Regions from separate parts of the Mesorhizobium sp. M0029 genome, predicted to be linked through region 1. Evidence: predicted binding sites of a transcription regulator. Region 1 holds the regulator's gene; each other region holds the start of a gene.
The links. Region 1 encodes PhoB, which activates phosphate uptake and scavenging genes when phosphate is short. Its sites were predicted from a motif close to TGTCATNNANCTGTCAT; they were not measured.
Positions count from the first base shown of each region.

Region 1 (7,714 bases):
AGATCTATATGTGGGCAAACGAGGCTGAGCGCGCTTTTGTCGAGCGCATGTCCGGCGCCATCATCATCCTGCTCGTCTTCCTCATGGCCATGAACATCACCGCGATCGTGCTCCGGCGCCGGTTCGAGCGGCGCTGGTAGAAAAAAGGCAATTTGGTATGAACATCATGACCGAACAGTCCCTTGAGAATGCAGTGGGCGACAAAATGAACGCCAAGTCGAACGAAGTCATCAAGATGCGCGGCGACAAGGTCGGCGTGTTCTATGGCGAGAAGCAGGCGTTGTTCGACGTCAATCTCGACGTCCGCCAGAACCAGGTGACGGCGCTGATCGGCCCGTCCGGCTGCGGCAAGTCGACCTTCCTGCGCTGCCTCAACCGCATGAACGACACCATCGATTCGGCGCGGGTGACCGGCAAGATCACGCTCGATGAAGACGACATCTACGACAAGAACATCGATGTCGTCGAACTGCGCGCACGCGTCGGCATGGTGTTCCAGAAACCCAACCCGTTCCCGAAGTCCATCTACGAGAACGTCGCCTACGGCCCGCGCATCCATGGGCTGGCTAAGCGCAAGTCCGACATGGACCAGATCGTCGAGCAGAGCCTGAAGAAGGCTGCGATCTGGAACGAGGTCAAGGACCGCCTGCAGGAGCCCGGCACCGGCCTGTCCGGCGGCCAGCAGCAGCGCCTGTGCATCGCGCGCGCCATCGCCGTGTCGCCGGAAGTGATCCTGATGGATGAGCCCTGCTCGGCGCTTGATCCGATCGCCACCGCCCGTGTCGAGGAGCTGATAGACGAGCTGCGCCAGAACTACACGATCGTCATCGTCACCCACTCGATGCAGCAGGCGGCGCGCGTGTCGCAGCGCACGGCGATGTTCCATCTCGGCTATCTCGTCGAGGAGGGCGCAACCGACAAGATGTTCACCAACCCCGACGACAAGCGCACCCAGGATTACATTACCGGCCGCTTCGGCTGAACCTTCCGGCGGGTGAATTTCAGGCACGAGGACCAAGATCATGGGTGAACATACCGTCGCCTCCTTCGATGAAGAGCTCGGGCAGATCAGCAAGCTGATCCGCGACATGGGCGATCTGGCAGGCTCGATGGTCAGCGGCTCGACCAGGGCGCTGCTCAATTCGGACAATGCGCTGGCACAGCGTGTCGTTTCCGACGACGCCATCATGGATGCGCGCCAGCGCGAACTGGACGACCGCGCCATCACGCTGATCGCCAAGCGCCAGCCGATGGCCAACGATCTGCGCGCCGTGGTCGGCTCGATCCGCATGGCCGGCGACCTCGAGCGCATCGGCGATCTCGCCAAGAACATCGCCAAGCGCGTCGGCACCGTGGGCCTCAGTGTCACGCCGCGCGACCTGTCGCACTCCATCGACGCCATGGCGCAGCTGGTGCTGATCCAGGTGCAAGGCGTCGTCGAGGAATATGCCGCCACCGATGCGGCAGCGCTTGCAAAACTCAGGAATGACGACGAGCGCATCGACGTCAAATACACGTCCGTGTTTCGTGAGCTCTTGACCTACATGATGGAAGACCCTCGCAACATCACCGCCTGCACGCATCTCTTGTTCTGCGCCAAGAATCTTGAGCGCATCGGCGATCATGTCACCAACATCGCCGAAAATGCGTATTATGTGCTGACCGGCCAGCAACTGCCCGCCAATCGTCCGAAGCAGGACGAGACGGCGATGGCCATGCCGGCCTGATGAGGGTGAACTGCCGATGATCGCGCCACGCATCATGGTCGTGGAGGACGAGGAACCGCTAGGCGTGCTCCTCCGCTACAACCTCGAATCCGAAGGCTATCACGTCGAGGTGGTGACACGCGGCGACGAGGCCGAGATCCGCCTGCAGGAAAACGTGCCCGATCTCCTGGTGCTCGACTGGATGGTGCCCGCTGTTTCCGGCATCGAGCTCTGCCGGCGGCTTAGAGTGCGGCCCGAAACCGAGCGGCTGCCGATCATCATGCTGACCGCGCGCGGTGAGGAAAGCGATCGCGTGCGCGGCCTGTCCACCGGCGCCGACGACTATCTGGTCAAGCCATTCTCGACGCCGGAGTTCATGGCGCGAGTGAAGGCGCTGCTGCGCCGGGCCAAGCCGGAAGTGCTGTCCAGCGTGCTCAAGGTCGGCGACATCGTGCTCGATCGAGAATCGCACCGGGTCTACCGCAAGAAGAGCGAGATCAGGCTCGGACCGACCGAGTTCCGGCTGCTCGAATTCATGATGCGCCATCCCGGCCGCGTGTTCTCGCGCAGCCAACTGCTCGACAATGTCTGGGGCGAGACGATCTATATCGACGAGCGAACCGTCGATGTCCATGTCGGGCGGCTGCGCAAGGCCGTCAACAACGGCCGCATGCCGGATGTCATCCGTACCATTCGCGGCGCCGGCTACGCGATCAGGGAAGATTAGGATGCTGCGCGTCGCGCCGTTGCCGGCCTTTCAGGCGACATGCTTGCCAGATTTGGGCTGAATGCCCGGTGCGAAAATCTCCTGGTCGACGAAGCCGAGTGCGCGCATGGCGCAGCCTTCGCGGATCAGCGGCAGTTCGTTGGGCTCGGTGTCGAAGGAGATCGACTTCGAGTGCTGGCCGCCGGCAGTCTGGGCGATGGCCTCGCGCAATGCCGGCTCGATCAGGTCGAAGGCGGCGGCGCTGACGCCTACCATGGCGACGGGTGCCGGATCGATCAGCGCAAACAGGCTGCCGAGGCCGAAGCCGAGCGCCTCGCCGGCCTTGCGATAGGCTTCGCGCTCCGGGCCGTCGGTTTCGCGGGCGCGCGCGGCGAGTGCGCGCATATCAGCGTCGCCGATATCGACCGGCTCGGCATCCTCGCCCATCATTTTGGCGCTGCGCCAGATGGCGTAGTTTCCGGCATAGGCTTCCACGCAGCCGCGCCGCCCGCAGCGGCAGAGCGCGCCGCCCGGACGGTGGATCATGTGGCCGAACTCGCCGCCCGAGGAATGGGTGCCGGTGAACAGTTCGCCTTTCAGCACCAGGCCCATGCCGATGCCGTGCGATAAGAGGATGGCGATAAAATTGTCGCGGTAGCGCTCGGGCTGGCGCCATTGCAGCGCCACCGCCATCATGTTGCAATCGTTCTCCATGGTGGCAGGAATGCCGAATTCCGCTTCCAACATGTCGGCGAAGGCAATGTCGGTCAGTGGCGTGATCGGCGACCACAGCATGGCGCGCGCCTGCGAATCGGTGATGCCCTGGATGCCCATGGCAATGCGGGCGATGCTCTGGACATCGAGGTCGGGATCCTCAAGCCGCCGCCGGACGATTGCTACGCATTCGCCAATCAGCTCGTCGCGCGGCTTGGTCAGCGTGTCCAGCCGGCGCTGTTCCTCGGCGACGACGTGGCCGGCATAGTCGATGACGGTGACGGACAGGAAATTGAGCGACAGCACGACGGTCATCACCGCCGCCGCTTCCGGGTTGAGACCAAGGCCCACCTGCGGCCGGCCGCGTTTCAGTGCGCCGGTCTCGCCAGGTTTGCCTTCAATCAGGATGCCTTCTTGAATCAGATCAGACGAGATTGCCGATATGGTCGAGTGGCTGAGGCCGGTGGTCGCCGCAATCTCGGTCCGCGACGGCTGGCCGGCCCGGCGCACGGCTGAAATCACCATCGCACGGTTGCGACGGCGCAGATCGTCGTGGCGGATTCCAACCGACATTTGTTTCCTCCCGGCCTCCTCGCGCCTCATGATAGTGAAGGCGTTCGACGGCACCAGCCAAATATTGGCAGACGCCGGCAGCCCTGTCATTGTTTATTGCGGACCTCGAAAAAATTCGGCAAGGCCATCAGAATCCATCAGAATCGATGTTGACAGCGCCTTATCATTGAACCAGTATTTTTTCGAGGCTCGAAAAAATAGGGCCTCTGTGTGCCGGCCCTCGGGCCAGTTTTGTCGCGCCGCACGCGGCGCAGGGAGGATTATGATGGACAGATTTGCAGCCGCCATGCTGGCGGGTGTCGCCATGTCGCTGGCGCTGGTCTCGGTCGCGCAGGCGAAGGACAAGGTCATCGGCGTGTCGTGGTCGAACTTCCAGGAAGAGCGCTGGAAGACCGACGAGGCGGCGATGAAAACGGCGATCGAAGCCGACGGCGACAAGTACATTTCGGCCGACGCGCAGTCCAATCCCGGCAAGCAGCTGACCGACGTCGAAAGCCTGATCTCGCAGGGCGCCAACGCGCTGATCATCCTGGCGCAGGACGCCTCGGCCATCGGCCCGGCGGTGCAGAAGGCGCTGGACGAAGGCATTCCGGTCGTCGGCTATGATCGCCTGATCGAGAACAAGGACGTCTTCTACCTGACCTTCGACAACAAGGAAGTCGGCCGCATGCAGGCCCGCGAAGTGTTCAAGGCGAAGCCCGAAGGCAACTATGTCTTCATCAAGGGCTCGGGCTCGGATCCGAATGCCGATTTCCTGTTCTCGGGCTCGATGGAAGTGCTCAAGGAAGCCATCGACTCGGGCAAGATCAAGAATGTCGGCGAGGCCTATACCGATGGCTGGCTGCCGGCCAACGCCCAGAAGAACATGGAACAGTTCCTGACCGCCAATGACAACAAGGTCGATGCCGTGGTTGCGGCCAATGACGGCACCGCCGGCGGCGTTGTCGCCGCGCTGACGGCGCAGGGCCTTGCCGGAACGGTTCCGGTCTCGGGCCAGGACGGCGACCATGCCGCCCTGAACCGCATCGCGCTCGGCACGCAGACGGTGTCGGTGTGGAAAGACGCGCGCGAACTCGGCAAGAACGCCGCCGAGATCGCCTCGCAGCTTGCCGATGGCAAGAAGACGGGCGACATTGCCGGCGCCAAGGACTTCACCACGCCTGGCGGCAACACCGTCAAGTCGCTGTTCCTGACCCCCGTCGCGATCACCAAGGACAACCTCAACGTCGTCATCGACGCCGGCTGGATCAAGAAGGACGAAGTCTGCACAGGCGTCGCCGCCGGCAGCGTCGCGGCTTGCAACTGATCTCGCCGACTTGAAGAAATGAGGCGCCGCGGCTGTCAAGCCGCGGCGTTTTCTCTACGAGAATTGTGTGTTTCCGCCATCGGCGGCAAACTTCTAGGCTGTGGTCCGGCATCCGCGCCAGACGGCAAGCCGCTGGAGGACATCATGACCGACACGACCTCAAATCCGCAGGCCGATACGGCGCGAGCGTCTGAACTCGGCGCGGTCGCCCGGTTCGTGAAAGCGACCGAGCTCGACACGCGTATGCTCGGCATGGTCGGCGCGCTGCTGGTCATCTGGGTCGGCATACATATCCTGTCGGGTGGGCTTTTCCTGACGCCGCGCAATCTTTGGAACCTGTCGGTGCAGACGTCCTCGGTCGCGATCATGGCGGCCGGTATGGTACTGGTCATCGTCATGCGCAACATCGACCTTTCGGTGGGCTCCGTCGAAGGCGTGATCGGCATGATCATGGGCGTGGCACAGGCCGAATTCCTCATTCGCGTCATCGGCTTCCAGCTTGGAAACCCCTGGCTCTGGATCATCTCGCTTGCCGCCGGCGTGGTGCTTGGTCTGTTGATCGGCGCGTTCCAGGGCTTCATCATCGCCTATATGCAGGTTCCGGCCTTCATCGTGACGCTTGGTGGCCTGCTGGTCTGGCGTGGCATGGCATGGCTCATCACCAGCGGGCGCACGGTCGCGCCACTCGACGCCACCTTCCAGCTGATGGGCGGCGGACCACGCGGCTCGATTGGCGCCGCTGCCAGCTGGATCGTCGGCATCTTCGCCTGCGCGGCGGTCGCCTTCGCGCTGTTCAACGGTCGCTCGCAGCGCAAGCGCTTCAGCTTTCCACTGCGCCCCGTCTGGGCCGAGACCTTGCTTGGCGTGGTCGCTTGCGCGGCCATCCTCGGCGCCGTGTGGATCGCCAATTCCTATCCATGGCCGATCGGCATCGTGCGCCAGTACGCACAGCAGAACGGCATCACCGATCCCGAAGGCGGGCTGTTCATCGCGCATGGCATCGCCATACCGGTGCTGATGGCGGTGATTGTCGGCATCATCATGACGTTCATCACCAAGCGCACGCGTTTCGGCCGCTATGTCTTCGCCATCGGGGGCAATCCGGAGGCAGCGGAACTCGCCGGCATCAACACGCGCTGGGTGACCATGAAGGTGTTCATGATCATGGGTGTGCTGGCTGCAATCAGCGCGGCGATCTCGTCGGCCCGTCTCAATGCGTCAACCAATGCGCTGGGCACACTGGACGAGCTTTTGGTAATCGCGGCCGCTGTCATCGGCGGCACGTCGCTCGCCGGCGGCGCCGGAACGGTGATGGGCGCCATGCTCGGCGCGCTTCTGATGCAGTCGCTGCAATCCGGCATGGTGCTGCTCGGCATCGACTCGCCGCTGCAGAGCATTGTCGTTGGCGCTGTCCTGGTCATCGCCGTCTGGCTCGACACCGTCTACCGCAAGCGCGTCTAGGGAGGAACGATTATGGAAAAAACTGCTCCCACCGGTACGCCACTGATCGACATGCGTAACATCTCGATCGCGTTCGGTGGCATTCGCGCCGTCGACGATGCGTCCATCGATCTTTTCCCGGGCGAAGTGGTGGCGCTGCTTGGCCACAACGGCGCCGGTAAGTCGACGCTGATCAAGATCCTGTCGGGCGCCTACAAGCGCGATGCCGGCCAGATCTTGGTCAACGGCCAGGAGGCCTCGATCTCCAATCCGCGCGACGCCAAGAAATACGGCATCGAAACGATCTACCAGACGCTTGCGCTGGCCGACAATGTCGACGCTGCCGCCAACCTCTTCCTCGGCCGCGAACTGATGACCGCGTGGGGGACACTCGACGATGTCGCCATGGAGGCCGAGGCGCGCAAGGTGATGGGCCGGCTCAATCCGCGCTTCCAGCGCTTCAAGGAGCCCGTGATCAAGCTATCGGGCGGCCAGCGCCAGTCGGTGGCGATCGCACGCGCCATCCTGTTCAACGCCCGCATCCTGATCATGGATGAGCCGACGGCGGCGCTCGGGCCGCAGGAGACGGCGCAGGTCGGCGAACTGGTAAAGCAGCTCAAGGCCGACGGCATCGGCATTTTCCTGATCAGCCACGACATTCACGACGTGTTCGAGCTTGCCGACCGGGTCTGCGTAATGAAGAACGGCCAGGTCGTCGGCACCGCGCGCACCACCGATGTGACTCAGGACGAAGTGCTCGGCATGATCATCCTGGGAAAGTGCCCGCCCGGCGCCATTCCCGGTCCGGGTGCGCTGAAGATCGCGGCCTGACACCACGCTATCGTCAGCTTTCATGTTCACTGATGTTCGATCGATAAGCCGGCTAAATATGGGTGATATGCCAGCTGTCATTATGGCTTGGCCGCGCCATTGTCTTGCCGCGGCGACTTGCCCATAAAGGTTCCGAACCGTCCATGGGCCTGCGTTGAAGAAGTTTTTCCCGATCCTTGCCTTCATTGCCGTTGCACTGATCAGCCTGACGATGGCGGGCTTCGCCTATTTCGCCACCCAGGAAGCGGCGCGCATCAAGTTCGAGGCGACGGCCGACGACGCGCTCAACCGCATCGAAAGCCGTATCGATCTGCATCTGTCACTGCTGCGCTCGACGCAGGCGCTGTTCGACTCCCGCAACGGCGAGATTTCAGGTAGCGAATTCAAGGCCTTCTTCAGCGCCCTCGATGTCGATAACAATTTCGCTGGCCTGCGCGG
Region 1 covers NZ_JAMYVF010000018.1:72,855-80,568, forward strand. The annotation lists gene pstA (phosphate ABC transporter permease PstA) at 1-140, shown strand, start outside; gene pstB (phosphate ABC transporter ATP-binding protein PstB) at 158-982, shown strand; gene phoU (phosphate signaling complex protein PhoU) at 1,023-1,727, shown strand; gene phoB (phosphate regulon transcriptional regulator PhoB) at 1,744-2,433, shown strand; gene NKJ76_RS25270 (ROK family protein) at 2,464-3,699, opposite strand; gene xylF (D-xylose ABC transporter substrate-binding protein) at 3,965-5,005, shown strand; gene NKJ76_RS25280 (sugar ABC transporter permease) at 5,150-6,466, shown strand; gene NKJ76_RS25285 (ATP-binding cassette domain-containing protein) at 6,479-7,276, shown strand; gene NKJ76_RS25290 (CHASE domain-containing protein) at 7,431-7,714, shown strand, end outside.

Region 2 (7,714 bases), on a different contig from region 1:
CCCTTCTTGACGTTGATCACCTTGCCGGTCTTGGCGGCGGCGACCAGCATGTCGGTCTGGCGCGACAGGAAGGCCGGAATCTGCAGCACATCGACATGGGGTGCGACGATCGCGCACTGCTCCTCGGTGTGGACATCGGTCAGAATGGGAAGCGAAAACGCCTTGCGCAACTCGTCGAACACCGGAAGCGCCATGTCCATGCCGGCGCCGCGCGTTGCCGACAGCGAGGTGCGGTTGGCCTTGTCGTAGCTGGTCTTGTAGACGAGGCCGATGCCGAGCTTGCCGGTCAGTTCCTTCAGCGCGCCGGCCATGTCGAAAGCGTGCTGGCGCGATTCGAACTGGCACGGACCGGCGATCAACGCCAGGGGCCCGCTATTGTCGAAGACGACGTTGCCGACGGTTACCGACGAATTCGGCGCCAGCGAATTGGGCCCTTGCGGCTTGCTCATGGGGTCTCCCGGAAGATGAAAGCCGCGCCCTGCCCGGATGCCGGCTGCACGACGATTTCGTTGCCCGCTATATCGTGCCGGACGGCGTTGTCTGCAAGCAGCCTCGCGACAGCGCCGGCACTGCGGGCCGAAAAGACGATCGCGGCGAAGCGAAGGCCAGTCGGCGCGCCAGCCGAAATGCCGAAGCGCGCGGTGAAAGCCGCAGGATCCAGAACGGTCAGACGCGCATTCGGCAGGTCGAAGACCGCGCCGCTCTGCTGCTCCGAGCCAACCACTGTCGAGATCAGGCTGATCTGTGTGGAAGGCGCGTCGCTGACCGCGACGATTTCGGCAATGCCGGTCACGCCGTTGGCATGGGCCTGCAGTGCCGTACGGTCGATTTGAGGGGCGTTGATCCGCTCGCAAGCGAACAGAAAGGCGTCCGTCGTCTCGGCGCCCGCGGCGAAAGCCAGTTTGAACGAGGCCATGTCGCTCTTTCCGGCCGTATCGGTGAAGGCGCGGGAAAAGCTCAGCACGTCTCCCGCCGACAGACCGGCCGAGACATAGCGCGCATGATCCGCATCGGCGTCGTCGGTGGCCAGCACCACGGCGGAAAAGCCCTCATCGCCCAGGCTGGCGCGATAGAGGCGGTCGCGCGCGACAAAGACATTGCCGCCGGCGATCGCACTCGCTGCCACCTGTTCATTCCCAACCGCCAGCGGTTCGAGATAGGTGCCGTCGGCAAGGAAGACGCAGCAATTTTCAGTGCCGAAGGGATGAATGCCGGTTGGCGCGACGACGAAGCCAAGCGATGTCAGCCGCGCCCGCGCCACGGCGAGGCTCGCCGTCGGCAGCACCAGATGGTCAAGCGGATGGGTCGTGCTGGTCATGCCGGCGCGGTGTGCATCATTCCCGAAATTGGTTCAAGGCCTCTTGCCGGCCCGATCAGGCCGTCGCCACGATATCGGCCGAATAGCGCAATTCGCGCAAGGGTTTGACCCGGCTGGTCGTCTCGGCATAGAGCGGGTGCGCCTTGTATGCGGCAAGCGCGGCCTCATCCTCGAACTCGGCATAGACGACCACGTCGATCGCATCCGACAGCGGATCGACCTTGGTGTTGAGCGTCACCTCGAAGAGGCTTGAATGCGGGATCTTGCCCAGTGTGAGCAAGCCCGTGCGCACGGCCTCGACATCGTCCTTGCGCCGCGCGCTGAAGAAAACGATATGCCGGATCACGCCTGCCTCCACGTTCGATTTGCGGCATGTTTTGTGTGAGCGGGACCGTCGCGTCAACCGCCACGATGTCGCGCCCGGCAATGCCGGCAGGCGACTTTGCAGAGGCGCAAAAAGCTAGGCTTTGCCGGTGACGTAGCGCACGACGCGCGACATCTCCCTGACCGTCGTGTCGAGATAGCGGCCCTGATTGTAGAGGCCGTCCCAGATCAGGAAAAAGGCGATGGCGACGATGACGATGACATAACGCATGGCTGAAACTAACGTATGTGGCTGTTCGTAACCATAGCGATTTCGCCGAGGGCCGCGCTCTCCCGCGGATTCTGGCCTCAGGCCGGCAAGCTGGGCCAGCGCCGCACGAAGCTTGCCTCTTGAAGTTTCGGCCAATGCCATGGAAGATTGTGGCGAAAATTCACGCAGGCTACGGCGTTCGCGCCTGGCGAATGAAAGTGGAGGATGTGGAGGCCGGCAGATCTTGCGCCGCCCCCGCGGAAGTCCAGGGGGGTGTGAGATGGCTGTCAGGGAATACAAAGGCATCGGCGACGCCATCAGGCTGGACGAACTCAATTTCGCCGAGATAGTCAAGGGCCTGCCGGCCAAGGCGCGCATGGTGCTGTCGGCGGCGATGAAATTGCCGCGCGGTTCGCTGAAGGTGAGGATGCCGGATGGCCGGGCGGTTCTTGTCGGCGGCAACGGACCCGGCCCGGATGCCGAACTGGTGTTGAAGAACTGGCGCCTGCCCGGCCGTGCCTTTTCCGGCGGCACCATCGGCGTTGCCGAATCCTACATGGACGGCGACTGGGAAAGCCCTGATGTAACCAGCTTCCTGGAACTGTTCGTCGTCAACTCGGCCGTTGGCGAACGCATTGCCGGGGGCGCCAGCTGGCTCATCAACACGGTCCAGCGCATCCGCCACTGGTTCAACGAAAACACCCGCACAGGCTCGAAGCGCAACATCTCGGCGCATTACGATCTCGGCAACGCCTTCTACAAGCAATGGCTCGATCCCAGCATGACCTATTCGTCGGCGCTCTATGCGACCGGCGCCAACGACCTGGAAAGCGCTCAGGCCGCCAAATACCGCGCGCTGGCCAAGGATACGGGTATCGGCAAGAAGGACCATGTGCTCGAGATCGGCTGCGGCTGGGGCGGTTTTGCCGAATTTGCCGCGCGCGAGATCGGCTGCCGCGTCACCGGCCTGACCATCAGCCGCGAACAGCACGATTTCGCCAAGGCGCGCATCCAGAAGGCGGGACTGTCTGACAAGGTCGACATCAAGCTGCAGGATTACCGAGACGAAACGGGCACTTACGACCGCATCGCCTCGATCGAGATGTTCGAGGCGGTCGGCGAAAAATATTGGCCGGTATTTTTCGGCAAGATGAAGGCGTGCTTGAGGCCCGGCGGCACCGCCGGCCTGCAGATCATCACCATCAACGAGGCCGCCTACGACACCTATCGGGCGAGGCCGGATTTCATCCAGCGCTATGTCTTCCCAGGCGGCATGCTGCCGACGCCGTCGATCCTGAAGACGCTGGGCAGCGACCATGGCCTTGCCCATCTGCGCGAGCGCGTCTTTCCGGACGACTATGCCCGCACGCTTGCCGAATGGCGCAACCGCTTCTGGGCGTCGTGGGAAAAGATCGTCCCGCTCGGCTTCGACGACCGCTTCAAGAAGCTTTGGGAATTTTATCTCCACTATTGCGAAGCCGGCTTTAGAGCCAGCTACATCGACGTGCGCCAAGTGGTCTACAAAGCCTGATCCGAAGCGTGATTGAGCGGGCGTATGCCCGCTCGTTTTCCCTGTTAGCTGCACGTTGCCTCAAAGCAGGATGCGATACTTCGCAAACCCGGATTCGCCCTCGCCGGCCGGCTCGATCTTGAGCGATTTCACTCCCGATATAAAATCCTTCGCTTTGGGGCCGGTCTCGAACACGACGCTGGTGCCGGGCAGCGGCGTGAACGACCAATTGTCGTCGGCCGAGGGATTGATCGTGCCTTCGCTGACGACGTAGCGCACGATCACGTCGCGGTTGGTGTCCGGCGCCTCGTAGATGATCTTCGAGGCATTGATGTCGGGGAAATTGCCGCCACCGCCGGCGCGGTAATTGTTGGTGGCGACGACGAATTTCGCTGCCGGATCAATAGGCTTGCCGTCGAAGCTGAGGCCGACGATGCGGTTCGAGCCGGCATTGGCGACGCCACCCTTGGCATCGTATTTCGGCAGCTGCGACAGGTCTATTCCGTAGCTGACGCCATCGATCACATCGAAATTGTAGGACGGGAATTCGGTGTCGATGAGCGCCTGGTCGGCCTTGCCCGGCTCGATCTTCCTGAAAATGCCGGCCGACATTTCCAGCCATTCCTTCACTTGCGCGCCGGTGATTTCGACGGCGCGCACCGTGTTCGGATAGAGATAGAGGTCGGCGACGTTCTTGATGGCGATGTCGCCCACCGGCACGTCGGTATAGTAGTCGGCGCCGTTGCGCCCGCCGGCCTTGAAGGGTGCTGCCGCCGACAGCAGCGGCACATCCTTCCACTGCGTGCTCTTCAATATGTCCTTGAGGTACCAGCTCTGCGCCTGGTTGACGATCTGCACCGACGGATCGTCGGCGACCAGCGCGAAATAGGAATAGAGCGGCGCCGAGGTCTTGCCGACCGGTCGGCGGACATAGGCAAGTGTCGCCTCATGGTCCGCCTTCAGCGCATCGACGACGCGCTGGTCGTCCGCCACCGTCGGCTTGTTTGCCTTGTCGACGCGCTGGTAGATCGGCCTTGCCTCCGATGTGGCCGAGGCTACGCGCCATTTCGATCCGTCCCGTTCCAGAAGCAGATCGATCAGTCCCATATGCGAGCCCCAGAAACCGCCCATCACGGCGGGCTTGCCCTGCAGCGTGCCTTTCTCGGTGTCGACGCCTTCGAGCGCCTGAAAATCCTTCTTGCCGGGGAAGACGAGATGCTGATGGCCGGTGAACACCGCATCGATGCCTTCGACGCCGGCGACGAAGAAGGAGGCGTTCTCCATGCCGTCGCCCTGCTTGATATCGATGCCGGAATGCGAGAGCGCGATGACGATGTCGGCGCCCTCCTCCTTGATCTGCGGCACCCATGCCCTGGCCGCCTCGACGATGTCGCGCGTCCTGACATTGCCTTCCAGGTTCTTCAGGTCCCAGACCATGATCTGCGGCGGCACAAAGCCGATGATGCCGATCTTGATCGGCTGCTCGGCGCCCGACCCGTCCTTGATCTTCTTGTCGAGGATGACATAGGGCTTGAGGTAGAGCTTGTCGTCGCGCGGTTTGGCGGCAAGCTCGGTGCCGCGGATCAGATTGGCGCAGACGAAGGGGAAATTGGCTCCGGCCAGCACCTTGTCGAGGAACGACAGGCCGTAATTGAACTCGTGATTGCCGAGCGTCGAGCATTCATAGCCCAGCACGTTCATGCCCTTCATGATCGGATGCAGATCGCCTTCCTTGAGGCCCTTCTCATAGGCGATGTAATCGCCCATCGGATTGCCCTGCAAAAGATCGCCATTGTCGATCAGCATCGCATTGGTGGCTTCCTTGCGCACCGCCGCGATCAGTGAGGCCGTCCGTGACAGGCCCATCGTGTCGTTGGCTTTGTCGGCGTAGTAGTCGTAAGGCAGCACATTCACATGGATGTCGGTGGTCTCCATGATCCTCAGATGCGCCTGATTGGCCTGCGCGCGGGCGGAAAACGGATGGAGCATGATCAGCGCCCCGCTGGCGGCCGTACCGGCAAGAAAACTACGGCGGGAGACGGGGTAATTGAGATGCGGCATTGGTTTTCCTTCCCAGCGACGTGACAAGATCCCAGCCCCGGGCGGAAGCTTCGCGCCGAAAACCGGCCATGTCCATCGGGAAGTCAGTCGATCAGCAAAAGGTGACGGCTGGATGAATATCCTTGGCCGCGGTTGAGAACCTCAGCCCTTGTCATCGTCGCCCTGGGTGATCAGCCGCGCGCTGCGCTGGCCGGTGAAATAGATCCATAGCCAGCTAAGCGACACCGAGAGCCGGTTGCGGAAACCGATCAGGAAGTAGATATGCGCCACGCCCCACAGCCACCAGGCAAGCCATCCCGTGAGCTTGATCGAGCCGAAATCGATCGCGGCTGCCCACTTGCCGATCGTCGCCAGGTCGCCGGCATGTTTGTAGCGGAAAGGCCGCGGCGCGCCATCGCCGGCCAGCCGCGCCCTGATCGTCGCGGCGACATGCTTGCCCTCCTGCTTGGCCGAGGGCGCCACGCCGGGCACCGGTTTGCCGTCCGGCCGCAAGACATGCGCGGTGTCGCCGATGACGAAGATTTCAGGACTGTTCGGCACGGTCAGATCGGGCTCGACCATTACCCTGCCCGCCCGGTCCACCGGCGCGCCCAGCCACTCTCCCGCGGGTGAAGCCGCCACGCCGGCGGCCCACAGGATGGTTCGCGCCGGCAGATGCGTATCGCCAAAGACGACGCCTTCGGCATCGAGGCGCGTGACGGCGCGGCCAAGCTCGACCGTGACGCCCCGCCGCTCCAGCGCCTTGCGCGCATAGTCGGACAGCTTTGGCGCGAAATTGGCTAGGATCCTGTCTCCGGCCTCGACCAGCACCACACGCGCCTCACGCGTGTCGATGTTGCGGAATTCGCCGCGCAGCGTTTCATGCGCGAGTTCGACAATGGTGCCGGCAAGCTCCACGCCGGTCGGGCCGCCGCCGACGATGACCAGTGTCAGCAGTGCCTGGCGCTTGGCCGGATCGGTCTCGCGCTCGGCCTGCTCGAAGGCGAGCAGGATGCGCCGCCGAATGGTGGTTGCGTCTTCAAGCGTCTTCAGCCCGGGCGCGAAAGGCTCCCATTCGTCGTGGCCGAAATAAGCATGACGCGCGCCGGTGGCGAGCACCAGCGTGTCGTAGGGAACAGAACTGCCGTCCTCAAGCACCACGCGTTTGCCTGGACGGTCGACGCCGGTGACGTTGCCGAGCAGGGTCGTCACGTCCTCGCGCTTGCGCAGCAGATGACGGATCGGCCAGGCAACTTCCGAGGTCGCCAGCGAGGTGGTCGCCACCTGGTAGAGCAGCGGCTGGAAAAGGTGATGGTTGCGCTTGTCGATCATGGTGATGCGCACGGGTGCGCCGGCCAGCGCCCGCGTGAGTTCGAGACCGCCGAACCCTGCGCCGACGACAACGACATGATGGCTGGTTTCACTCATCGCATTCACCCCTATTTGTCTCCCTCTATCTAGCGATTTTTGTGCACCGCAACAATGTCGCGGCGAGCTAGATTGCCGCTTAAGGCTGCCCAGGACTCGTCGCCGGATGTCGCGAATGCCTATGTCGGCAAGCATGGACGGGTATAGCCTTGCAGGCTGGAACCACGGGAGTGAAGCATGGCCAACGACGATGACAAAGATGGCAAAGGGCGGGGGCAATATTCTTCGCCGCCTTGCTTCATGCACGAACTCGATCCGGAATTTCGCGCGCCATTGACCGACTGGACCGATGTGCGCCGTTGGCGCAAGGCCGAGCGCGAGCGTCTGATCGCGGCACGGTTGGCGGTTTCCGCCGATGCGCGGGTGGCGATGTCGCGGGCTATCGCCGAAGGGCTCGACGCGGCAATCGGCGACATTGCCGGCCGCATGGTCAGCCTCTATTGGCCGTTTCGCGGCGAGCCGGACCTGCGGCCGTGGATGGCGTCGATCAACGAACGCGGCGGCCGCACGGCGCTGCCCATCGTGATCGAGAAAGGCCAGCCGCTGATCTTCCGCGCTTATGTGCCCGGCGACCGGCTGGAAAAAGGCATCTGGAACATCCCGATCCCGGCCGAAGGCGAGCCGGTGCTGCCCGACATCGTCATCTCGCCGATCGTCGGCATCGACCCGCGAAACTACCGCCTGGGCTATGGCGGTGGCTTCTTCGACCGCACGCTGGCTGCCATGCCGTTCAAGCCATTGGTCGTCGGCGTCGGCTACGAACTGCAGCGCATCGACACCATTTACCCGCAGCCGCACGATATACCGATGGATAGGCTGGTGACCGAGGCCGCTCAGGGCTAAG
Region 2 covers NZ_JAMYVF010000026.1:16,877-24,590, reverse strand. The annotation lists gene kdsA (3-deoxy-8-phosphooctulonate synthase) at 1-449, opposite strand, end outside; gene NKJ76_RS29005 (VOC family protein) at 446-1,318, opposite strand; gene NKJ76_RS29000 (Dabb family protein) at 1,374-1,664, opposite strand; gene NKJ76_RS28995 (hypothetical protein) at 1,779-1,913, opposite strand; gene NKJ76_RS28990 (SAM-dependent methyltransferase) at 2,173-3,423, shown strand; gene NKJ76_RS28985 (bifunctional 2',3'-cyclic-nucleotide 2'-phosphodiesterase/3'-nucleotidase) at 3,484-5,463, opposite strand; gene NKJ76_RS28980 (NAD(P)/FAD-dependent oxidoreductase) at 5,605-6,870, opposite strand; gene NKJ76_RS28975 (5-formyltetrahydrofolate cyclo-ligase) at 7,048-7,713, shown strand; gene NKJ76_RS28970 (Lrp/AsnC family transcriptional regulator) at 7,710-7,714, opposite strand, start outside.
Region 2: a site for PhoB is predicted at 5,565-5,581, ahead of NKJ76_RS28985 (bifunctional 2',3'-cyclic-nucleotide 2'-phosphodiesterase/3'-nucleotidase). Genes of this name have one in related genera too.

Region 3 (7,714 bases), on a different contig from region 1:
GCGCAAGATGCCCACCCTTGCCGCCGCGGTCCATTGCGGCAATTTCGGCCTCGAGCCGGCCGGAGAAACTGCGGCGGTTGGGGAGCCCGGTCAGCGGGTCGAAATGGGCGAGGCGCAGGATCTCCTGCTCGGCCTTCCTGCGTTCGCGGATGTCGCGCACGGCGACCACGCTGTGCCGCTTGCCGCAATAGTCGATGCTTCTGGCGATAAGTTCGACGGGGATGGTGGCGCCGTCATGGGCTCTGAGTTCGGCTTCCTGTGCCTGTCCGCTGCAGTCGGACATGCCGGCCGCGGTGCGTTCGCCGAAGAGGTCGCCAAGCAGCATCGCGTTCAGCACTTCCGGCGCAATGCCGGTGAGTGCCGCGATGCTGTCATTGGCGCTGACGATGCGGGCGCCGTCGCAGACGATCAGCCCCTCGACGGCGGCGTTGGCGAGGCCGTGCATGCGCTCGGCCTCGAGCTTGTGACGCCGGAAGCGAAGGTCGATCCACAATGCTGCGGCTGAAAGCACCAGGATAGCCATGCTGACTGCAGCGGCGGCGAAGGCCTGCGACACCGGTTCGACCGTGAACTGCGATATCTCGATGGAGGAGTCCGGGAAGATCGACACCGCGCCCATGGCGATGAAGTGCAGGCTGCAGATCGCCAGCGTCAACAGGATGGCGGCGGCGATTGTGGCCTTCATGGACGGCCGTCGCAACACGACCAGCAGCGCCAGCGCGGCGAGGGTGACGCCTGTCAGCACCGAGACGCCGACCAGCAGCGGGTTCCAGACGATGCGCCCTTCGACCTCGAAGGCGGCCATGCCGATATAGTGCATGGCGGCGATACCAGCGCCGAGGACCGCGCCGCCGACCAGAGGGTAGTCGATGCCCCGGCGCAAGGTGGCGATCCACATGCCCGCAGCGGTCAGGGCGACGGAACCGGCGAGCGAAAGCGCCGACATTTCCGTATTGTAGGCGTTGGGGATTCCGGGAGAAAAGGCAAGCATTGCGATGAAATGCGTCGCCCAGATACCGAAGCCGGTGGAAGTGGCTGCTATCATCAGCCAGGTATAGCGGTTGCGCTCGCTCGAGCGGTCGACATGGCGAAGCAGGTTGACCGCCGAGAAGGAAGAAATACCGCAAATGAGCGCTGCCAGTGCGACCAGTCTCAGATCGTGCTCATGCACGATACAATTATAGACCGTCAGCATCTCGCCCCACCTGCTCTCCCACAGCAATCAAGCCGTCCACTTGATTAGTATGCCACGCTTGACGAAGAATCGGTTATGCGAACTACAACTACAGCGGGTTTTTCGGGTTGTACGTTGCGGCGATCCTGTTCTCATTCCAGACGCACGGTTACAGCAGCGCCTGGCGCGATGCCGCTCGGCCGATCTCGATCTGGCCGAGCGCCGGTTTGGCGGCCGCACGGTGCAGGTGCGTGGCGCTGTCACGCGGGCCCTTCACGCATCGCTGGGCGGTCGGCGATCCTTGCAGGCCCACCATGCCCCATTCTATCGCTGAGCCGGCTTGGCATTTCTCTCTGTCCTCGTTGCAAGGCGAGGGGGCGCGAAGTTAGCCGGGTATGAAATTCACGAAACAGCAACAAATCCGTTGTCCGATTGTCATCAGCGACACATATTGCGTTCGCGGGAGCGCCCCTTTCGCCAATGACAAACGGGAGATGAAACATGAAGTTGTTCGGCTTTGCGGCCGGTGTTGCCGCCACCTTGACCCTGCTTTCCACCACCTCCGCCTTCACCGCCACCCAGATCAGTTGGTGGCATGCAATGACCGGCGCCAATGCCGAGGTGGTCGACAAGATCGCCAAGGATTTCAATGCCAGCCAGAGCGACTATGAAATTCTCCCTGTTTTCAAGGGCACCTATCCCGAAACGCTGAATGCCGGCATCGCTGCCTTTCGTGCGGGGCAAGCGCCCGACATCATCCAGGTGTTCGACGTGGGTACCGGCGTCATGATGGCCGCCGAAGGTGCGATCAAGCCGGTGGCCGATGTGCTGACCAGCGCCGGCGTGACCTTCGACAAGAGCCAGTATTTGCCCGGCATCGTCGGCTACTATTCGAAGCCGGACGGGACCATGCTGTCCTTCCCCTATAATTCCTCGTCGCCCATCCTCTACTACAACAAGGATATCTTCCAGAAGGCCGGGCTTGATGTGAACAATCCGCCAAAGACCTGGAACGAGGTGTGGGAAGCCGCCAAGAAGATCAAGGCGAGCGGCGCCGCTTCCTGCGGCTATACCTCGACCTGGTTGACCTGGATCCACCTTGAGGCCTTCGCTGCCTGGAATGACGTTTCCTATGGCACCAACCAGAACGGACTTGCCGGAACCGACGTCGAGCTCAAGATCAATGCGCCGATCTTCGTCAATCATTTCCAGGCGCTCGCCGACCTGGCCAAGGACGGCACCTTCAAATATGGCGGCCGTACATCCGAAGCCAAGCAGATCTTTCTTGCCGGAGAATGCGGCATCTTCACCGAATCGTCGGGGGGTCTCGGTGACATCGTCAAGTCGGGCATGAACTACGGCATCGGCCAGCTTCCCTATGATAGTGACGCCAAGGGCGCGCCCCAGAACACCACGCCGGGCGGCGCCAGCCTGTGGGTGTTCGGCAACAAATCGGACGAGGAATACAAGGGCGTCGCGGCGTTCTTCTCCCACCTGTCCAAGACCGAAGTGCAGGAGTATCTGCATCAGAAGTCGGGTTATCTGCCGGTGACGCTCGCTGCCTATGAGGCGACCAAGAAGTCCGGCTTCTATGACAAGAACCCGGGCCGTGAGACGCCGATCCTGCAGATGCTGGGCAAGGCGCCGACCGAGAACTCGAAGGGCGTGCGCCTCGTCAACCTGCCGCAGGTGCGCGACATCGAGAATGAGGAGTTCGAGAAGATGCTGGCCGGCCAGCAGACTGCGCAGCAGGCGCTCGACAACGCGGTCGCACGCGGCAACAAGGCGATTCAGGAAGCGATCGGAAACTGAAGCGATTTGTCAGTTGAACCTCGTCCACGCGGACCCGCGTGGACGATTTCCTGAATAGCGAGGGAATCACCCTGTCTCCACGCGTCGTCTTCCCCAACAAGACCCTGCCTTACCTGCTGGTGGCGCCGCAACTCGCCATTACGCTGATCTTTTTCTACTGGCCGACCGGGCAGGCGCTCTACCAGTCGATGCTTAGGGAAGACCCGTTCGGGCTGAAGAGCAAGTTCGTCGGGCTCGCCAACTTTCGCAAGGTGCTGGCCGACCCGGCCTACCTCAACTCGATCAAAGTCACGCTGGTGTTCTCTCTGGCGACCGCGATCGTCGCCATGGGTGTGGCCCTGTTGCTTGCCGTCATGGCCGAGAAGGTGGTGCGCGGCAGAGGCCTTTATCGCACGCTGCTGATCTGGCCGTATGCGGTGGCGCCGGCGATTGCCGGCATGTTGTGGCTGTTTCTGTTCAACCCCTCGATCGGTTCGCTGGCCTACGCCTTGAGAGGTCTCGGCATCGCCTGGGATCCCTTGCTTAACGGAAACCAAGCCATGATCCTGCTGGTATCTGCGGCTGCCTGGAAGCAGATCAGCTACAATTTCCTGTTCTTCGTCGCCGGGCTGCAGGCGGTGCCGAAGACGTTGATAGAGGCGGCGGCCATGGACGGCGCCGGGGAGACGAAGCGCTTCTGGACCATCGTCTTGCCGCTGCTCGCACCGACGACCTTCTTCCTGCTGGTCGTCAACACTGTCTATGCGCTGTTCGACACTTTCGGTATCGTTCATGCCGTCACCGGCGGCGGGCCAGGCAAGGCCACCGAGACGCTGGTCTACAAGGTCTACAATGACGGTTTCGTCAATTTGATCCTCGGCGATTCGGCCGCGCAGTCGGTCATCCTGATGGTCATCGTCATCTCACTCACGGCCATCCAGTTCCGCTATGTGGAACGCAAAGTCCACTACGGTTGAGCGCGAGCGATGATTGGTCAGTCCCCGCTTCGCGCCCTCATCGCCCACGCCGTGCTCATCCTGGGCATCCTGATCGTCGCTTTCCCGATCTACTACACCTTCGTTGCCTCCACGCAGACGCTGCAGACCATCCTCAAGCCGCCATTGCCTCTTTTGCCCGGCGACCAGGTCTGGAACAATTACAGCGAGGCGCTGTTCGGCGGTGTCGGCCGCATCGGCGGCGTCAGTGTCGGCCGATTGCTGCTCAACACCACGATCATGGCGCTCGGCATCGCGGTGGGGAAGATTTTCATCTCGATCCTTTCGGCCTATGCGATCGTGTTCTTCCGTTTTCCGCTTCGGATGGTCTTCTTCTGGCTGATCTTCATCACACTGATGCTTCCCGTCGAGGTGCGCATCCTGCCGACCTACAAGGTGATGGTCGATCTCGGCATGATCGACACCTATGCCGGCCTGATCATTCCGCTGATCGCCTCGGCCACCGCCACGCTTCTGTTTCGCCAGTTCTTTATGACCATCCCAGGTGAGTTGGTGGAAGCGGCGCGTGTCGACGGCGCCGGACCATGGCGCTTCTTTTTCGACATCCTGCTGCCGCTGTCGCGCACCAACATCGCAGCACTGTTCGTCATCCTCTTCATCTATGGCTGGACGCAGTACCTGTGGCCGCTGCTCGTCACCAACAGCAACGACATGAACACCATCGTCATCGCACTTAGAAAGATGGTTTCCTTCGCCGATGCCGATACCCAATGGCATCTGGTCATGGTCACCGCGATGCTGGCCATACTGCCGCCGATCCTGATCGTGGTGCTGATGCAACGCTGGTTCGTGCGCGGACTTGTCGATTCCGAAAAGTGAGAAGCCGATGGCGACCGTCGATCTGAAGGATGTGAAGAAGGTCTATCCCAGCGGCGTCGAGGCGGTGAGGGGTGTCTCCATCGCCATTCCCGACAAGGAGCTTTGCGTGCTGGTTGGGCCGTCCGGCTGCGGCAAGTCCACGCTGCTGCGGATGATCGCCGGGCTTGAGACCATTTCTTCCGGCACCGTCGCCATCGACGGCAAGATCGTCAACACGATCGGTCCGACCGAGCGCGACATCGCCATGGTGTTCCAGAACTATGCGCTCTATCCACATATGAAGGTCTACGACAACATGGCCTACGGGTTGCGCAACCGGGGTACTCCCAAGGACGAGATCGACAGCAGGGTTCGCTCGACCGCCAAGGTGCTGGAGCTCACGGCGCTGCTCGACCGGCGCCCGCGCGAGCTTTCCGGCGGCCAGCGCCAGCGCGTGGCCATGGGTCGCGCAATCGTGCGCAATCCAAAAGTCTTCCTGTTCGACGAACCGCTTTCCAACCTCGACGCCAAACTGCGCGGCCAGATGCGGGTTGAAATCAAGAATTTGCAGCGCTCGCTCGGTGTCACCTCGGTCTACGTCACCCACGATCAGCTTGAGGCGATGACGCTGGCCGATATTCTCGTCGTCATGAATGGCGGATTGGTCGAGCAGACGGGCGCGCCGCTTGACATTTACGAGAAGCCGGCCTCGACCTTCGTCGCCTCCTTCATCGGCGCGCCGCCGATGAACCTTTTGCCTCTTTTGCAAGCATCGGCTGGTCCAGCGCTGATTGATGGCAAGACGATTGACTTTGCGCCCACGAACGCCGCCACGCTTGGCTTCCGCCCTGAGGATGCCGACGTCACCTTCAGTGCCGAGGCATCATCCGGCGCGCTTATTCTGCCTGCGGCGGTCGAGGCGGTCGAACCTGTGGGAGCCGAAAGCTTTCTTCACTGTGCCGCCGGCGGCAACCGCATCGTCGTGCGTGTGGCCGGCCGCGCCACGGCCAAACCCGGCGATCAACTGCGCGTCGTGGCCAGGGCCGAGAAGCTGCATTGGTTCGACAATGCTGGGAAACGAGTCGATTGACGCAGCCGCTCGCGCCAATCCGACGCATCGGCAGTTCAGGCGAAGACATGCGCCTTGCCGGAGACGGTCAGGCGCACGATCTCGCCGACGGAAGGCGCGTCGATACCCGGTTTGCGCAGGATCAGCGGCGTGCTGCCTATTGCCGCGGCGTCCGGCGGATCGGGGTTGTTCAACAGCCGCACGGCAATGGTGCACATCGAGCCTGCGAATTCCGAGTCCGTCACCTCGGCGAATATCGTGCCCGCAGGACCCGACATGCCTTCGCGCGACGTGCGCTTTACCTGCACCTGCTCCGGTCGCAGCATGATGCGGGCGATGTCGCGCCGCTCCTTCGAGTCGACGGCTATGCGACCAAGCGAGGAGGTGGCGAAGCCGCCTGAAATCTTTGCCGGCAAGATGATGGCGTCGCCAAGAAACTCGGCAACCATGCGGTCTTTCGGCTGCAGATAGAGTTCTCGCGGTGTGCCGATCTGAGAGAACTTTCCGTCGCGCATGACCGCCACCTGGCTGGCGAAGGACAGCGCCTCGGCCTGGTCGTGGGTGACCAGGATGGTGGTGATGCCGGCGGCTTCGAGTAGTTCGGCGACCGCCTTGCGCATCGAGGCGCGCAGACCGGTGTCGAGCGCCGAGAACGGTTCGTCGAGAAGCATCAGCCTGGGCTTCATCGCCATGGCGCGGGCCAGCGCCACACGCTGCTGCTGGCCGCCGGAGAGCTGGTGCGGGCGGCGCTTGAGGATCGCCTTGTCGAGCCCGACGGTATAGGCGAGCTCGGCGATGCGCTCGGCGCGCTGGTCCTCGCCGCGGGCCATGCCAAAGCCGATATTGTCGCCGATGCTGAGATGCGGGAACAGGGCGCCGTCCTGCGCCACCAGGCCAATGCCGCGGCGGTGCGCCGGCACCGCATGGCCGCCATTGGCCAGCACCTCGCCGTCGAGCACGACGCGGCCCTGGTCGGGCGCCTCGAAGCCGGCGATCAGCCGCAGCAACGTCGTCTTGCCGCAGCCGGACGGGCCGACGATCGCGGTGCGACTGCCGCTTGCGGCGCTGAGCTCGATGCCGGCAAGGGCTGCGACCGGGCCGTAGTGCTTGGTGAGGCCATTGATTTCGAGAAAGCTCATCGCCCGGCCATCCGTTTCGACTGGACATAGAGCAGCCAGGTCAGCGGCAGCGACATCGCCACCATGATGAAGGCGTAAGGGGCGGCGGAGGCATAGTCGATCTCGCCGCTATAGGACCAGAACGCCATGGCCAGCGTGCGCGTGCCGTTGGGCGCCAGCATCTGGGTGGCGGTCAGCTCGTTCATGATGCCGAGCGCGACCAGCGCCATGCCGGCCGCAGCCCCCGGCGCCGACAGGCGAATCGTTGTCGACCAAAGCGCCTTCAGCGGCGGCCGGCCAAGGCTGGCGGCGGCGCGTTCGAGCTCGACCGGCGCCTGTGCGATCGAGGCTCTGAGGCTGATCAAGGCGCGCGGCAGGAACATCAGGGCATAGGCGACCAGGATTGTGAACAGCGTCTGGTAGAGCGGCATGGCGATGCGCACGGTAATGGTGACCAAGGCCAGCGCGATGACCACGCCAGGCAGCGAACCGACAATGTAGTTGCAGCCTTCGAGCAGCCGCTGCAGCGGTCCCGGCGCGCGGATCGAGATCCAGGCCATCGGCATGGCGGCGATGGTCGCAAGCAAGGCGCCGGCCAGCGCCAGGAACAGCGTCTGGCCAAGCGCCAGGCCGATCTCGTCCAAACGCCAGACATCGGCGCCGCCGGCGACCAGCCAGCGGCCGATGGTGACGAAGGGCACGCCGATGGCGAGAAGCGTGGCGATGGCAGGCAGAGCCAGGCAGGGCA
Region 3 covers NZ_JAMYVF010000003.1:61,453-69,166, forward strand. The annotation lists gene NKJ76_RS06335 (bifunctional diguanylate cyclase/phosphodiesterase) at 1-1,195, opposite strand, end outside; gene NKJ76_RS06340 (hypothetical protein) at 1,344-1,490, opposite strand; gene ugpB (sn-glycerol-3-phosphate ABC transporter substrate-binding protein UgpB) at 1,676-2,986, shown strand; gene ugpA (sn-glycerol-3-phosphate ABC transporter permease UgpA) at 3,058-3,942, shown strand; gene ugpE (sn-glycerol-3-phosphate ABC transporter permease UgpE) at 3,952-4,800, shown strand; gene NKJ76_RS06360 (sn-glycerol-3-phosphate import ATP-binding protein UgpC) at 4,808-5,869, shown strand; gene NKJ76_RS06365 (ABC transporter ATP-binding protein) at 5,905-6,987, opposite strand; gene NKJ76_RS06370 (ABC transporter permease) at 6,984-7,714, opposite strand, start outside.
Region 3: a site for PhoB is predicted at 1,597-1,613, ahead of ugpB (sn-glycerol-3-phosphate ABC transporter substrate-binding protein UgpB). Genes of this name have one in related genera too.